DNA from 4 places in the Streptomyces sp. NPDC034099 genome. Region 2 is predicted to be linked to each of the others. Evidence: riboswitches for the same ligand, from Rfam matches in the RefSeq annotation. Region 2 holds a riboswitch; each other region holds the start of a gene.
What was found. Region 2 has a riboswitch for cyclic di-AMP ahead of ACZ56V_RS18070 (C40 family peptidase). Riboswitches for the same ligand answer to the same signal wherever they lie in the genome.
Positions count from the first base shown of each region.

Region 1 (2,191 bases), on a different contig from region 2:
CGGCATACACGCAAAAATCCCGCAAACCGGCAGTCCTGACGTCGGGGGGTTGCCGTCAGGACCGCCGGAGGATCAGCGGGATGGATCAGGGGGCGGAGCGGATCAGGGCGTGAGCCCCTTGCTCTGGAGCCAGGCCATCGGGTCGATGCCCGAGCCGCCGGCGGTGTGGACCTCCAGGTGGAGGTGGGCGCCGGTGACGTTGCCGGTGGCGCCGACGCGGCCGATGACGTCACCGGTGGTGACCTTCTGGCCGACGCTGACGTTGATGGACGACTGGTGCGCGTACCAGAGTTCGGTGCCGTCGTCGAGGGTGAGCACGGTCTTGTAGCCGTACGAGCCGTCCCAGCCGGCCGACGTGATCGTGCCGCTGTGCACCGCCTTGAGCAGCGTGCCCGTGGGGGCGGCGAAGTCGAGGCCGGTGTGGTGGCCGGAGGCCCACAGCGAGCCGGCCTGGTTGAACGTGGAGGAGATCGTGTACGAGGAGGTCGGCAGCGTGTACTGCTTGGCCAGCTTCGCGAGCCGCTCGGCCTCGGCCTTCTTCGCGGCCTCCTCCTCCGCCTTCTTCTTGGCGGCGGCGGCCTTCTCCTGGGCTTCCTTCTCCGCCTTGGCGGCGGCTTCCGCGGCCTTCTTCTCGGCGGCGGCCCGTGCCTCGGCGGCGGCCTTCGTCTCGACCTGCGCCTGCTGCTGCTCGGCCTGCGCCATGATCCGGGCCCGCAGCGACTCACCGGCGTCGGCGGCGCCGGCGCCCTCCGCGCTGTCGGCGGCGACGGCCTGGGTGACGCCGCTGAGCGGGGTGACGGAACCCTCGGGCTCCGACGCCTCGTCGTCTCCGGGCAGGAGCGAGCCGACGTTCGGCAGGTCCGGCATGGCGATGGACACCGGCGGCTTGCCGGTCTGCGCGCTGGCCATACCGCCCGCGCCGACGGCGGCTATGACCCCGACGCCGAGGACGGTGGAGCTGCGGGCGAGCCCGCCGCGCTGCTTGGCGACGCGGTGCCGGCCGCGTACGGGGCGGATGGATTCCGCGGTGGGATTCCACTCCTCCCAGGGACCCTCTTCGGCGCGGGGGGCGTCGTAGCCGAAGGTGTCGGTGTCGTGCCCGGCGGGCACGAACGGGGCCTCGGGGGCAGGCCGGTTGGACGCCACGTGGGCGTACTCCTTTCCTTCCTTCCGCCTACCGGGTTAGCTGACGGGTTCGGAGCAGGAAGGTCTCCTACGGGTGTGCGCCGACCGTGCGGACACGGCGACATACGCCCGATTCACCCCAATGTGGTGGTTCCCCGGTTCCCTTGCGGGATTCGGCGCGTGCGCACGGAGCCGCCTTCTGTGACGGCTGGGACGACCGCGCTGCGTTATCGAACGTTAATAGACGCGGGGCTCTGTTTCCAAGCCGTTCCTCTTGATCGTTAACGGAAACGGCCGGGACGTACGCCTCACGATCGGTGAAAACCGGGCGAGTTGACCCCGTCTCAGTATTCCCTTTCACGCCACGTTGTTCTGACGGTGCATCAGTTGTTATGCGGAGGGGGTTCGCACTGTCACGGCTCGTGACAATGATCATGATCACCGCGCCGGGGCCTCCGTACGGCGAGCAGCGCCATGTCGTCCGCCATGCCGCCCCCGGAGTGCCTGCGCACCTCCTCGGCGAGGGTGTCGAGCAGGGTCGCCGGATGCCGGAAGACCCGGCCGGCCAGCCGGGCCTGCGGATCGTAGAACTCGCCCTGCGCGTCCCGGGCTTCGGTCAGTCCGTCGGTGTAGAGCAGCAGCGTGGCCCCGCCGGGAAAGGCCACCTCCTCCGCCCGGTCGGGCCACACGCCCAGCTCTCCCATGCCGAGCGGCAGCGCCGGCTCGCGGGCGGGCAGCGGGCCGAGGGTGCCGTCGGCGTAGAGCAGCAGGGGCGGCGGATGACCGCGGTTGACGATGCGGACCGTCCCCCCGCCGTGCGGGACTTCGGCGAGTACGGCGGTGGTGAAGCCCTCGAAGGCGTCCAGTCCGTCGCGCCGGGTGCCCTCGCGCGCCAGCGCCCGCTCCAGCCGCTGCGCCACCGCCTCCAGGGTCGCCTCCTGCTCGGCGGCCTCCCGGAAGGCACCGATCACGACGGCGACGGCGGCCACCGCGCCCATGCCCTTGCCGCGCACGTCCCCGACGATGAGCCGGACACCGCGGGCGCTGTCCTGCACCGCGTACAGGT
Region 1 covers NZ_JBVISR010000023.1:41,853-44,043, reverse strand. The annotation lists gene ACZ56V_RS37555 (M23 family metallopeptidase) at 103-1,146, opposite strand; cyclic di-AMP (ydaO/yuaA leader) riboswitch at 1,157-1,314, opposite strand; gene ACZ56V_RS37550 (PP2C family protein-serine/threonine phosphatase) at 1,539-2,191, opposite strand, start outside.
Region 1: linked by a shared signal. The riboswitch ahead of ACZ56V_RS37555 (M23 family metallopeptidase) and the one ahead of ACZ56V_RS18070 (C40 family peptidase) in region 2 are both predicted to bind cyclic di-AMP.

Region 2 (2,191 bases):
GGTGGACCTCGTCCTCGACCGCGACGAGCGGCTGCGTCTCGGTGTCACCGACAGCCACCCGCGCTTCCCCAAGCGGCTGCCCGCCGCCGTCCAGCAGGACAACGGGCGGGGCATGGTGATCATCCGCTGGCTGACCGCCGAGTGCGGCGGCAGGCTGCGGGTCCGGCCCACCCGCGAGGGCGGCAAGACCGTCTCCATCGAACTGCCCTGGACACCCCCGAGCGGGCCGGCGGCACCCGCGGGAGTGACGGCGGGGCAGAACGCCGTCACTCCCGCGGGCGGGCTACTTGACCCGGCCGTACCAGACGCTTGAGGTCCAGATCTTCTGCAGCCGCACCACGTCCCCGGTCTTCGGAGCGTGCCAGAGTCTGCCCTTCCCGGCGTAGATGCCCACGTGGTAGACGCTCCGGCCGGAGTGGAAGAACACGAGGTCACCCACCTTGCGACTCCTGGCGGAGATGTGGCGGGTCTTGTTGTACTGCTGCGCCGCGGTGCGTGGCAGCTTCTTGCCGGCCTTCTTGAACGAGTACAGCGTCAGGCCGGAGCAGTCGAACCGGTGGGGGCCGATGGCGCCCCAGCGGTACGGGGAACCCTTCTTGGAAGCGGCGATGTTGAGGGCCTTCGCCGCGTGGCTCGCCGCGGCCGCTTCGGAGGCGACACCGGGGACCACGACGGAGCCGCCCACGGCGGCGAGAGTGAGGGCCGAGGCCGTACCGGCACGAGCCATCAGCGACGGGACACGATTGAGCGCGGACATGCGCAACCCTTCGTCAGCCGCCTGTGAAGGATGACCTGTCGGATTCGGGCTGGCGAAGTTGCCCGGCCGCACGAGTGCGGCTTCACCCCAAGGACCGCTCGGTCCGGCACCTCTCACGGAGGCTGCCGTGCCGGCGACCCGTCGTGCTCGGGTCCTCCACTCCTGCCGATCCACTTCCCTCGCGACCGGTCGTCCGGACGGCGGCAGGACTCGGCGTCCGCCCGGACCGCCCCGCCGCTGCGGCGGGGGCTTGTCGTCAGTCACGGATTCTCGTCCCGTCCGAAGGGAAAATCCCAACGGAACGTGCCCTTTGTGTTGTTACATCCCACTCACCCGTTCGGGTCGCCACCCCGTGTTCGACGTGCTGCCGTGCCCGGCGACGGGCCCGGGACCAGCGGCGGAGGGGCGCGTTGCACCGGCCGGGCGCGGGGGCGCCGCAACTTCGGCCGGTCGGGAATCGGAGGTGTCCCTACGCCGAAAGGGGGTACGCCGTTTGGTCCGTTTCGACCCGGCGCCGAGTCGACCCCGCGCCGAGTCGCAGTCGACGCGGGCCTCCTCAACCCCCGGAGCGCGGCGGAAGGCCGACCCGTGCCGTCCGGCGCTCCCCGTCCAGCACCCGCAGCGCCCGGGCCAGGGTGGCGGCGTGCACCTCCGTCTCGCCGCGCCGGTGCATCAGCGCCAGCGCGTCACGCAGCGCCGCCGCCTTGCCGACCAGCGCCTGGGCGGCCCGCAGTCCGCCGTAGGTGTCGCCGTCCCGCCCGGGGTTGATGCGCCCGAGCAGGTCGACGACGTCCAGATAGCGGTCGATGACCTCGGCCTCGGCGCGGGTCAGGGCCGGCAGCGGGGGCAACTCGGGTGGCAGCACGGGCGGATCACCTCCCGCCGGGCGAGGCGGGGCGGGTCCCGCGGGCGGGCACGATCCGGTCCACCAGGCCGTACGCCACCGCCTGTCGGGCGTCGAGGACCGTTTCCCGCTCGATGTCTTCGGACACCTGCTCGGGGCTGCGGCCCGTGTGCCGTACGAGGATCTCCTCCATGCGGGTGCGGATGCGGACCAATTCGTCGGCGTGGACGGCCAGGTCGCTCGCCTGCCCCTCCACCGGTTCGGTGAGCGCCGGCTGGCGGATCACCACCCGGGCGCCCGGCAGGACGGCGCGCTTGCCGGGGGTGCCCGCCGCCAGCAGCACCGCGGCGGACGGACCGGCCTGCCCGAGGCAGGTCGTCGCCACGTCGCAGGCGACGTAGCGCATCGTGTCGTAGATCGCCGTCATGGCGGTGAAGGAGCCGCCGGGCGAGTTGACGTAGAGCTCGATGTCCCGGTCCGGTGCCTGGTGCTCCAGGTACATGAACTGCGCCATCACGTCGTTCGCGGAAGTCTCGTCGACCGGTGTCCCGAGGAAGACGATCCGCTCCTGGAGCAGCTTGGAGTAGGGG
Region 2 covers NZ_JBVISR010000005.1:487,279-489,469, reverse strand. The annotation lists gene ACZ56V_RS18075 (ATP-binding protein) at 1-313, shown strand, start outside; gene ACZ56V_RS18070 (C40 family peptidase) at 284-757, opposite strand; cyclic di-AMP (ydaO/yuaA leader) riboswitch at 761-903, opposite strand; gene ACZ56V_RS18065 (hypothetical protein) at 1,314-1,622, opposite strand; gene ACZ56V_RS18060 (ATP-dependent Clp protease proteolytic subunit) at 1,630-2,191, opposite strand, start outside.

Region 3 (2,191 bases), on a different contig from region 2:
GATCGCTCAGCGGCAGGTTCACATTGCGCACGCCCGGCAGGTCGACGTCCGGGCCGTCGAGCTTCTGGTCGGCCGCGTTGCGGAAGTCGAAGACCGTGTGCAGGCCCAGGGAGGCCAGGAACGCGGCGTCCTCACCGGTGGCGTGCGCCAGGTGACCGCTGCGGAACAGCACCCCCTGCCGTACCCGCCGCCCGTCCACGGTCGGCAGTCCGCCCACGTCCCGGAAGTTGCGCACACCGGTCAGCTCGGGTTCGGTCGACGGGACCTGCTGCGTCACGGGGGCTCCTCCCACTCCACCCCGCCGCCGCTGCTCGCCGGCGGGCACGACCCGACGATACGGCATCCCCCGTGCGTGAAATCGTGCTCCGAGGGATATTGCGAGCCGATAAGAGCCTTCTGTCCGAATTGGCGCCTTAATAACAACTGGCCCTGAAATGGCGGAGCGTGCGTGAGGAGCGCGTGAGCAGCGTCATATCCGTGACCGTGCGTGGCCCGTCATGTTCACGTAATTGGGCTGCATTCCAAGGGCCTTTCAGGAAAACGACGCGACGGAAATCGACGCAGGGTTACCGGTCATTCCCGTAAAGGATCAATCGGAACGCCGGTCGCGGGAAACCCTCGCTTGTCCCGGTGCGTCCTGGTCCCTTACGTTCACCACCGATCCGGGCGGACGCCTAATCCTGCCGCCGACCGGAGCCCGCACTCATCGACCACCCGTACACGGCAGGAGCGGGGGACCCACAGGTAGAACTGCCTGTTCCGGTTCCCGGAACGGCTTGGGGTAAAGCCGCGTTCCGACGCGGCCGGGCATCTCCAGCCCGCACCCGACAGCTCACCTCGCAGGCGCCGGAGAGGAATTCGCCATGCCCGCGAAGGGTAAGCACCGCCGTACCAGGGCCATGCGCCTGACCCGCACCATCGCCGTCGCCGGAACCGGTGGCGCCGCGCTCGCGCTCCCGCTGATGGGCGCCGCCGCCGCCAACGCCGCCCCCGCGCACTCCGTTTCCGAGCAGGCCGTGCAGGCCGTTCCGACGTCGGCCAAGAAGGCCGCCGCGAGCGGCGCCGAGAAGAACTCGGATTCCCGGACGTACACCGTGAAGAGCGGTGACTACCTTTCGAAGATCGCCGACGAGCAGCACGTCGACGGCGGCTGGAAGAAGCTCTACGCGGACAACCGCGAGGCCGTCGGTTCCGACCCGTCGCTGATCCACCCCGGTCTGAAGCTCTCGATCGGCGGCCACGCCGCCAAGTCGTCGGCGCCGTCCTCCGCGCAGTCCCAGAAGCCCGCGCAGAAGTCCGCCGAGAAGCCCGCCGCCGAGAAGCCGGCCCAGAAGTCGACGGACGCCGAGAAGGCCGCCTCCTCCTCGGACTCCTCGAACACCGGCACCCAGTCCGCGGGCACCACCAGCGGCTACACCTCCCCCGTCGAGGGCGGCACCGTCGGCACCCCGTACCACCAGTCCGGCAGCATGTGGTCCAGCGGCTACCACACCGGCACCGACTTCGTCGTCCCGACCGGCACCTCGCTGAAGGCCGTCGGCGCGGGTACCGTCGTCTCCGCCGGCTGGGGCGGCGCGTACGGCAACCAGGTCGTCATCCAGCTCGCCGACGGCCACTACGCCCAGTACGCCCACCTCTCCTCGCTCTCCGTCTCCGCCGGTCAGTCGGTGACGGCGGGTCAGCAGGTCGGCCTCTCGGGCGCCACCGGCAACGTGACCGGACCGCACCTGCACTTCGAGATCCGCACCACGCCGGACTACGGCTCGGACATCGACCCGATCGCGTTCCTGCGCTCGCACGGCGTCTCCGTCTGACGACCGGTTCCGCGCAGCCCCCGCGCCCCGAAGGTCGGACCCCGATCCCCGGGTCCGGCCTTCGGCGTATCCGGCCATGGCTGTACGGGCCGTGGATGTGTCCGACCTCCGCCGTATTCCGGAATTGACGAACACTTTAGGCGTGGCCTTTCTCACCGACCGTCAACCCCTTCCTACGGTCGCGTAGGTCACATTCCAAGGTGAATCATGGGCCGATGTGGCAGACGATTCGAAGAGTGACAGCAGAGCAGTGATCGGGTCGTACGTGGCGGTGGGGGACAGCTTCACCGAGGGCGTCGGCGATCCCGGCCCCGACGGGGCGTTCCTCGGCTGGGCCGACCGGCTCGCCGTACTGCTCGCGGACCGGCGCCCCGAGG
Region 3 covers NZ_JBVISR010000006.1:5,225-7,415, forward strand. The annotation lists gene ACZ56V_RS18770 (tyrosine-protein phosphatase) at 1-277, opposite strand, end outside; cyclic di-AMP (ydaO/yuaA leader) riboswitch at 702-861, shown strand; gene ACZ56V_RS18775 (M23 family metallopeptidase) at 864-1,814, shown strand; gene ACZ56V_RS18780 (SGNH/GDSL hydrolase family protein) at 2,065-2,191, shown strand, end outside.
Region 3: linked by a shared signal. The riboswitch ahead of ACZ56V_RS18775 (M23 family metallopeptidase) and the one ahead of ACZ56V_RS18070 (C40 family peptidase) in region 2 are both predicted to bind cyclic di-AMP.

Region 4 (2,191 bases), on a different contig from region 2:
ACCAGGTGCTGGGCGGCCTCCGTGATGAACGGCACCTCGCTTTTGGTTGCCTCAAGCAACCCTTCCTCGACAGCAACCAATCCGGCCTGGACATCGGCTTCCAGAGCCTGGTCCCGCACGCTCAGCCCGAACGGCCCGACGACGGTCACGAGGGGTCTCCTGTCTGCTGGTGTCTACTGGCGATTACCTGGTTTGTCGATAGGTCGCTGCCACCACTCAAGTCAGCGTATCCGGTCACGTTTCGATCACCGCTAGCGCCCACCGTTACAGGCCGGTCGGTATCGGATCATGAACGGTATGTTTTTGATCAGGTGATATGAGCAGATTTTGATTGATGTCGCCAGAGGAGATGAGCCGGACCCGGCGGGCGAACGGGCCGGAAGCCGCCACCGAAGATCCCACCACTCCTCCCAACGGCCCGCACTTCGAGAACGTCACCCAATCGACACACGCGCCCGCACCGGTCCACACCCGCCCACCCACGCCGGTCCACCCACACCCGTCCGCACCGGTCCGCGCACGCCCGTCCGACGGGCGCGGCAGACACCTCCCCGGCCACCCACCCCCTCCCGCTTCCCTCCTCCCGCCGCTCGACACCCGAAGCCCTCCCCACCGGCGGCCGGTTGGCGCACGGTTGAGTTGAATGCCCGTTTTGCCGCGCTTGTTGAGGCCAGTGAGTTGGCTCACTCCGGACCGGCCGCAGGCAACCCCGCCCGAACCTGTGCCCTCCCTTTGCCCCGCAAGCCAGTTGGGACTTGGCAACAGCAAAGGATCAAGACCCTCAAACACCTCAGACCAAGGTCAACAGGCACTTGGGGTGATTCCTGCACTTGTTCCGGACATGTGCTCTCGCATACGTTCCCGGCCTGTCGGGCGGACGCCGAATCCTGCCACCGCCCGTCGCACAGTCATCCACCCAACAAACTCGCCGGCAGGAGCGGGGGACCCAGGTAAGTCGCCGCACCGGTCACCACCGGAGCGGCTCGGGGTGAAGCCGTACCCGTCGAGGGCGCGGCCGGGCACCTCCCCGCCCGAACCCGACAGCTCACCTCGTAGGCGTAAGGAGAGGGACACATGTCTGCCAACGGTCAGAACCGTCACGCCCGCACCGGCCGCCTCGCCCGCAAGCTCGCGGTGGCCGGCACCGGTGCCGCGGTGCTCGCGCTGCCGCTCATCGGCGCCGCCACCGCATCCGCGGCCACCCCGGCCGCCGCCACGACCGCCACCACGGCGGCCACGACGTACCCGGACAACCTCGACGGCTGGATCCGCGAGTCACTCGACATCATGGCCCAGCACGGCATCCCCGGGACCTACGAGGGCATTCACCGCAACATCATGCGGGAGTCCTCCGGCAACCCGCTCGCCATCAACAACTGGGACATCAACGCCGTCAACGGCACCCCGTCCAAGGGGCTGCTCCAGGTGATCGACCCGACCTTCCAGGCGTACCACGTGCCCGGCACCTCCTGGGACCCGTACGACCCGGTCGCCAACATCACCGCCGCCTGCAACTACGCGGCCGACCGCTACGGCTCGATGGACAACGTCTTCAGCGCGTACTGAGCCGTACGCCGCCTGAGCCTCGCCTAAGAGGTACCGAAGATCCGCTCGAGGACGACGGCCACGCCGTCGTCCTCGTTCGTCGTGGTGACCTCGTCCGCCACCGCCTTGAGTTCGGGATGGGCACCGGCCATGGCGACGCCGTGGGCCGCCCAGTGGAACATCGGGATGTCGTTGGGCATGTCCCCGAAGGCGATCGTCCGCCGCCGGTCGAGGCCCAGGTGCTCGGCGGCCAGCGCCAGGCCGGTCGCCTTGGTGATGCCGCAGGGCTGCAGCTCCACGGTGCCGGGCCCGGACATGGTGACCGTCGCGAGGGAACCGACCACCGCGCGCGCCGTCGTCGCCAGTTCGTCGTCGGTCAGCTCGGGGTGGCGCAGCAGCACCTTGCTGATCGGCGTGGACCACAGCTGCTCGCGCCGCTCGACGCGCACCGCGGGCAGCGTCGGGTGGGGCATCAGGTAGCCCGGTTCGATGAGCGTCAGCCCGTCGACGCCGTCCTGGTCGACGGCGGCGTGCACCTGACCCACCTCGGCCTCGATCTTGCCGAGCGCGGTCTCGGCCAGCTCCCGGTCCAGGGTGACCGACCACAGCATCCGGTGCGCCCCGGCGTCGTACACCTGCGCGCCCT
Region 4 covers NZ_JBVISR010000001.1:825,683-827,873, forward strand. The annotation lists gene ACZ56V_RS03880 (polyprenyl synthetase family protein) at 1-149, opposite strand, end outside; cyclic di-AMP (ydaO/yuaA leader) riboswitch at 917-1,073, shown strand; gene ACZ56V_RS03885 (transglycosylase SLT domain-containing protein) at 1,075-1,566, shown strand; gene ACZ56V_RS03890 (HAD family hydrolase) at 1,590-2,191, opposite strand, start outside.
Region 4: linked by a shared signal. The riboswitch ahead of ACZ56V_RS03885 (transglycosylase SLT domain-containing protein) and the one ahead of ACZ56V_RS18070 (C40 family peptidase) in region 2 are both predicted to bind cyclic di-AMP.